One region of the Paenibacillus sp. FSL H8-0259 genome, then DNA from elsewhere that is predicted to be linked to it. Evidence: a T-box and tRNA genes for the amino acid it is inferred to sense, from the RefSeq annotation. Region 1 holds a T-box; the other holds one or more tRNA genes.
What was found. The T-box of region 1 lies ahead of NSU01_RS13310 (tryptophan--tRNA ligase). A T-box ahead of a tRNA ligase gene usually reads a tRNA of that ligase, here a tRNA-Trp.

Region 1 (3,355 bases):
GCTTTACTTAAAGTAACTTCCATCCTATGTACCTCCAGATTTTATACAAAATATACATAATCCAAGTGTTCGCCGACCATCCCTGCAATATGTTGATTCGGCCTTGTCTGATACATGGTGAATCCGATACTCTCATACATCCGCCGGGCAGGAACCAGATCATCATTTGTTGTTACAATAATTTTCCGGACTTCATTTTGGAGGATTCTATTCACTGCTTCTTGCAGCTGCATTTTACTGTAACCTTTACCTTTGTGGGCTGAAGCAATGCAGTTATGGCCGATTTCCGCAACCTCAGGCAGGTTCCTCGGGTCCCAGGAAACGAAGCCGACAGCTTCATCATGCAGCGTTGTGATGAACCCGTATTTATCTGCAATCGGCGGATTGTCAAAGAAAAAGTTATCAAATTCCCGCCATTCAGCAAGGCAGCTTTGCTCATACCGGCAATCAAAGGCATAGGCATCTTTCAATAATTCAAACAATATTCCCCGTTGAAAACTGCTCACCTTCTTAAATTCAATACCCATGCCTCGCCTCCTCGCCAGCTCCTCTTTAATTCACTTCCAAACATTACATTGAATTACATCATTCTACCATGACATATTGCATGTAAGTGATTGGACGCGAACAGGCAGAACTTCACTAAGGAAGCCCGCCTGTTTACACTTATTTCGCCTTTACCGGCTCCAGAAGGTTCAGATCATACAGGTTGCCGCTGCCCTCCGGATGATCGTTACGGATATGCTCTTCGAGGCAGAGCCTTCCGCGATCTGAACGGTACTTCTTGCTTTGCGATAATTGATTCATCAGACTTTTCCAGGAACCGCCGATGTCGTCACTGCTACCAAGCATGGCATACAATCCTCCCGGCAGCTGCATTTCCTTGAAAGGCTCTGGAACAACGACGGCCGCTGGAATTGACGCACACATCCCGTAACCATAGGGTTTGCCCGCACTGCTTGGCATGGGCTTCATATTACCACCGAAGAGCCGCGCCGTACCCAGCAGGTTCGCTGACTTCAGCCAGTCCATTAAAAAGCCCATCGCTTTGTCTTCGGGAGCTGCGTCCACAACAATATGAAAAGCCACTCTCATGGGAGGTAAATCGATAATTTTGAATACATGCGGTTCCGTTAAACTGCTCATAAATACAGCCTCCGTCTCGGTAAGAATATTATCCAAGTCCAGCTTGCCTTCGTTCTGCCGCTCAAGGTATTCCAGGACCCGGTTTAACTGCCGTTCAACAACCCCTATCTCTTCCCTTTGCTTCCTGATAGAATTCAGTTTATTCACTATGACTTTGCTAAGCCCGGCTACTGAATTCGCAATAATCACTGACTTTATTTCTTTGATCGGTATGTCCATCTTCCGCAGCACTGCCGTGATCCGAATACATGCCAGCGCATGTTCATCGTAGACACGCCATCCCGAGGAAACATCTCTACCGCTTTGGAATAACCCTTCCGCTTCCCAGTGGCGCAGCGTGCGGCTCGTCAGCCCAAGCTGCTCCGACATTTCTTGTATAGCAACAGATCTGTTCATTTCGCTCTCCTCTCTGAGATCTCATAGCTATCGTATCACTTGACGCCGCGTCAAATTCAAGGGGTGTTTCCATAAATCCAATAATAAAAATTGACTTTCGCCCGCATGTATTGTAAAAATACAGTAATACAATAGTATACAACTTTGCAATGACGAAGAGAGTACGCATAACGAATACTCCAGAGAGCTGATGATTGCTGCGAATCAGTGTAGGGATTATGCCGAAGTGGGCTTCTGAGCATCCAAACCGAACCTTCAGGAAGTAGGCTTTGGCGAAGGTCTCATCGTTACAAGAGACGCGTATTCAGGGCATATAGCGATGTCGCGATACGTTTAAGCGGGTCCGGATCATAATCCGGGCTAATTAAGGTGGTACCACGGGGTTCTCTCGTCCTTTTCAGGATGAGAGGACCCCTTTTTGATTACATAAACGGAGGGATAACATGAGTAAGGAAATTGTATTAACCGGAATTAAGCCTACGGGCAAAGTCCATCTGGGAAACTACATCGGAGCAATCAAGCCTGCCCTGCAACTCGCCGGGGCCGGTGATTGTACTGCACTTTATTTTATCGCTGACTATCATGGATTAACTTTCATTCAGGACAGAGACGAGTTTCGTGATCTGTCTTACGGTATCGCAGCTACATGGCTGGCACTGGGACTGGACCCGGAGCGGGTAGTCTTTTATCGGCAATCTGATGTGCCGGAGATCTTCGAGCTTCACTGGATTCTATCTTGTCTGACTTCCAAAGGTCTAATGAACCGAGCCCATGCGTACAAAGCCATTCATGAACAAAATATTCAATTAGGCGTGGATGCAGATGCAGGAGTCAATATGGGCCTGTTCACTTATCCGGTGCTGATGGCTGCGGACATTCTGCTGTTCCAGTCTGACAAGGTCCCTGTCGGTAAGGACCAGATTCAGCATGTGGAGATCGCCAGAGATATTGCCGAGGGCTTTAACCGGATTTATGGAGATACCTTCAAGCTCCCTGATTATAGGGTCGATGAGAACACATCCGTGATTCCAGGGCTGGACGGGCGGAAGATGAGCAAAAGCTACAATAATACGATTCCGCTGTTCGAAACACCAGAAAACCTGAAGAAGCTGATCAGCAAAATCAAAACGGACTCTACGCCTCCCCAGGAGCCGAAAGACCCGGATACGTCAAATATTTTCTTGCTGTACAAAGAGTTTGCGGCTCCCTCTCAAGTACAGGATTTCAGGAAGCAATATCTAAGCGGCATTAGCTGGGGTGAGGCCAAACAGGAGCTGTTCCAGGTGATTAATGCTGCTCTGGATGAACCCCGGAAGAAATACAATGAGTTCATGGCAGCGCCAGAGCAGATCGACGCGATCTTGAGTGAAGGTGCCCGGAAGGCAAGAGCCATAGCTGCTCCTCTGCTTGCGCAGGTCAAAGCGAAGATCGGGCGTTTTTAAATAAGCTCCCTGGAGCGGAGTTTAACTCAAACGGACGGTATGGTAAAATTATCAAATTCAAACTTTTACAAATAGCCGGTTGGGAGGCAATAGCTATGAACGTACGTAACTCCACGTATAATTTCCAGAATGTCAGTAACGGGGCAGAATCAGAACTGCTGCGCCTGCAGGAACAGGCTTCGATGGGCTGGAACAAAGAGTACCGCACCTTGCAGCAATTCGGATTGGCAGACGGGATGAAGGTTCTGGAGGCCGGTGCAGGTCCGGGATTCGTTACCGCCCAATTGCTGGAGCATTTCCCGCACAGTGAAATCACAGCCCTTGATATCGATGATGCTTTACTAGAAGAGGCTAAGCTCAGGTTAAGCCAC
Region 2 (3,355 bases), 4.0 Mb from region 1:
AGCTCCCTTCTGTCAGCTGGTATCGGTTTCACCTCTTAAAGTAACACCATTTGGTTTCTATGAAAAGCTGCTCTATAAATCTATTGACTTACACCTAACTCTAAGGTCTAAGCTTAACACTGTACCTTCATTTAAGGAGTGAATAATTAATGGTAAAAAGAATTAACGTTGCTAATGGTGCGCTGGAGGTCGCTGAAATCTCCTTGGGCTGTATGCGGATTGCAGATCTGTCACCACAAGAGGCCGATGTACATATTCACAGCGCCCTTGAGGCTGGCATAGACTTTTTTGACCACGCTGACATTTATGCTGCCGGTAAAGCTGAGGAGGTGTTCGGCGACGTGCTGGCTGCAAGTCCGGGCATGCGTGAGCAACTGCTGATTCAGACCAAATGCGGAATCCGTAATGGCTTCTTCGACTTCTCCAAAGAGCATATTGTGAGCTCGGTAGAGAACAGCCTGAAGCGCCTGAAGACCGATTATGTCGATGTTCTGCTGCTGCACCGCCCGGACACCCTTATGGAGCCTGAAGAAGTAGCAGAAGCCTTTGATCAGCTGGAGAGCAGAGGCCTCGTGAAACACTTCGGCGTCAGCAACCAGAATCCCCTGCAGATTGAATTGCTGAAAAAGAACGTCAAGCAGCCCCTGCTGTTCAACCAGCTTCAGCTCAGCGTAATGGTCACCGGCATGATCGATTCCGGGATCAACGTCAATATGACAAATTCCGGATCAGTTGTCCATGATGGAGGCATCCTGGAGTATAGCCGCCTGCATGATATGACGATCCAGCCTTGGTCACCGTTCCAATACGGTTTCTTTGAAGGCGTATTCCTCGGCAATGAGAAGTTCCCGGAGGTGAATGAAGTCATTAACCGTCTGGCTGCGGAAAAAGGTGTAGCAGATACGGCCATCGCCATCGCCTGGCTCCTTCGCCATCCGGCTAAGATGCAGCCGGTGGTCGGTACCACCAACACAGCGCGCTTGCTTGATATCGCCAAAGCTTCCGATATAACCCTCAGCCGCCAGGAATGGTACGAGATCTACCGCGCGGCCGGGAACGTGCTTCCTTAAGTGAGTCTTAGCATCAACATATAAAACATATAAAACCCGCAACGAATTTGGTGATCTAAGTTCGTTGCAGGTTTTATCCTTAATTTGAGATGGAGTATAAATATAAAAATCCCTCAGGAGTCAAACTCCTAAGGGACTAGTTTCATAAATTATACCGGCGAGAGGACTCGAACCTCCACGGTTTCCCACTCGATTTTGAGTCGAGCGCGTCTGCCATTCCGCCACGCCGGCATATACATAGAATTAGTTCTAAAAGATAATGGAGGTGCCACCCAGATTTGAACTGGGGATAAAGCTTTTGCAGAGCTTTGCCTTACCACTTGGCTATGGCACCAAAAAAATGGAGCGGACGACGGGAATCGAACCCGCGACCCTCGCCTTGGCAAGGCGATGCTCTACCGCTGAGCCACGTCCGCATATAATGGCTGGGGATATAGGAATCGAACCTATGAATGACGGAGTCAAAGTCCGTTGCCTTACCGCTTGGCTAATCCCCAACATTTGATTTAATAAAATGGGGCGACTGATGGGTCTCGAACCCACGAATGCCGGAACCACAATCCGGTGCGTTAACCCCTTCGCCACAGTCGCCATATGAAGCTTATTTAATTGCAATGCCTTATAACCCTTATAAAAGAAATGGGGCGACCGATGGGTCTCGAACCCACGAATGCCGGAACCACAATCCGGTGCGTTAACCACTTCGCCACGATCGCCATATTAAATTTTATAGGATATTACTTGGCAGGGGCAGCAGGAATTGAACCCACACCAACGGTTTTGGAGACCGTTGTTCTACCTTTAAACTATGCCCCTAAAAATGGTGGAGGCTGATGGATTCGAACCACCGAACACGTACGTGAGCAGATTTACAGTCTGATGCGTTTGGCCACTTCGCTAAGCCTCCGAGGATGGTGCCGGCGAGAGGACTTGAACCCCCAACCTACTGATTACAAGTCAGTTGCTCTACCAATTGAGCTACACCGGCATATTAAGTTGTAAAAATATGGTGGCGCGGGAGGGAATCGAACCCCCGACACAAGGATTTTCAGTCCTTTGCTCTACCGACTGAGCTACCGAGCCGAACATTTCTTCATAAAGATGGCGGAACCGACGGGATTCGAACCCGCGATCTCCTGCGTGACAGGCAGGCATGTTAGGCCAACTACACCACGGTTCCAAATTGGTTGCGGGGGCAGGATTTGAACCTGCGGCCTTCGGGTTATGAGCCCGACGAGCTACCGGGCTGCTCCACCCCGCGTCAATGTTAAAGATCTATTCTGTTAAAGATAGATGGTGGAGGCTGAGGGGTTCGAACCCCCGACCCTCTGCTTGTAAGGCAGATGCTCTCCCAGCTGAGCTAAGCCTCCATATATGACTCGTATGGGATTCGAACCCATGTTACCTCCGTGAAAGGGAGGTGTCTTAACCCCTTGACCAACGAGCCATGCTGATTAAATATTTGTAAGGTAAAGCTACGGAGAGAGAGGGATTCGAACCCTCGAGACGCTTGTGGCGCCTACACGATTTCCAATCGTGCTCCTTCGGCCAAACTCGGACACCTCTCCAGATGGCTCCCCGAACAGGACTCGAACCTGTGACAACTCGATTAACAGTCGAGTGCTCTACCAACTGAGCTATCAGGGAATATACATATCAGGCTTGATCACCTGAAAACTGAATCCGAAACGAATCTGCGTATTAAAAATTTGGATAAGCCCTCGACCGATTAGTATTGGTCAGCTCCATGCATTGCTGCACTTCCACCTCCAACCTATCTACCTCGTCGTCTTCAAGGGGTCTTACTAATTGGGAAATCTCATCTTGAGGGGGGCTTCACGCTTAGATGCTTTCAGCGCTTATCCCGTCCGTACGTAGCTACTCAGCCATGCTCCTGGCGGAACAACTGATGCACCAGCGGTACGTCCATCCCGGTCCTCTCGTACTAAGGACAGCTCCTCTCAAATTTCCTGCGCCCACGACAGATAGGGACCGAACTGTCTCACGACGTTCTGAACCCAGCTCGCGTACCGCTTTAATGGGCGAACAGCCCAACCCTTGGGACCTACTTCAGCCCCAGGATGCGATGAGCCGACATCGAGGTGCCAAACCTCCCCGTCGATGTGGACTCTTGGGGGAGATAAGCCTGTTATCCCCAGGGTAGCTTTTATCCGTTGAGCGATGGCCCTTCCATGCGGTACCACCGGATCACTAAGTCCGACTTTCGTCCCTGCTCGACTTGTAGGTCTCGCAGTCAAGCTCCCTTATGCCTTTGCACTCTGCGA

Region 2: it encodes a tRNA-Trp, which carries the amino acid that the T-box ahead of NSU01_RS13310 (tryptophan--tRNA ligase) is inferred to sense. The anticodon was not compared.

The regions. Positions count from the first base shown of each region.
Region 1 covers NZ_CP150147.1:3,214,177-3,217,531, reverse strand. The annotation lists gene NSU01_RS13325 (GNAT family N-acetyltransferase) at 1-23, opposite strand, end outside; gene NSU01_RS13320 (GNAT family N-acetyltransferase) at 42-527, opposite strand; gene NSU01_RS13315 (MerR family transcriptional regulator) at 667-1,542, opposite strand; T-box leader at 1,683-1,941, shown strand; gene NSU01_RS13310 (tryptophan--tRNA ligase) at 1,986-2,984, shown strand; gene NSU01_RS13305 (class I SAM-dependent methyltransferase) at 3,080-3,355, shown strand, end outside.
Region 2 covers NZ_CP150147.1:7,213,769-7,217,123, forward strand. The annotation lists gene NSU01_RS30835 (aldo/keto reductase) at 150-1,070, shown strand; tRNA gene NSU01_RS30840 (tRNA-Leu) at 1,223-1,301, opposite strand; tRNA gene NSU01_RS30845 (tRNA-Cys) at 1,331-1,404, opposite strand; tRNA gene NSU01_RS30850 (tRNA-Gly) at 1,412-1,486, opposite strand; tRNA gene NSU01_RS30855 (tRNA-Gln) at 1,493-1,567, opposite strand; tRNA gene NSU01_RS30860 (tRNA-His) at 1,586-1,661, opposite strand; tRNA gene NSU01_RS30865 (tRNA-His) at 1,711-1,786, opposite strand; tRNA gene NSU01_RS30870 (tRNA-Trp) at 1,813-1,886, opposite strand; tRNA gene NSU01_RS30875 (tRNA-Tyr) at 1,892-1,977, opposite strand; tRNA gene NSU01_RS30880 (tRNA-Thr) at 1,983-2,058, opposite strand; tRNA gene NSU01_RS30885 (tRNA-Phe) at 2,078-2,153, opposite strand; tRNA gene NSU01_RS30890 (tRNA-Asp) at 2,173-2,250, opposite strand; tRNA gene NSU01_RS30895 (tRNA-Met) at 2,255-2,331, opposite strand; tRNA gene NSU01_RS30900 (tRNA-Val) at 2,365-2,440, opposite strand; tRNA gene NSU01_RS30905 (tRNA-Glu) at 2,446-2,517, opposite strand; tRNA gene NSU01_RS30910 (tRNA-Ser) at 2,549-2,638, opposite strand; tRNA gene NSU01_RS30915 (tRNA-Asn) at 2,642-2,717, opposite strand; rRNA gene NSU01_RS30920 (23S ribosomal RNA) at 2,780-3,355, opposite strand, start outside.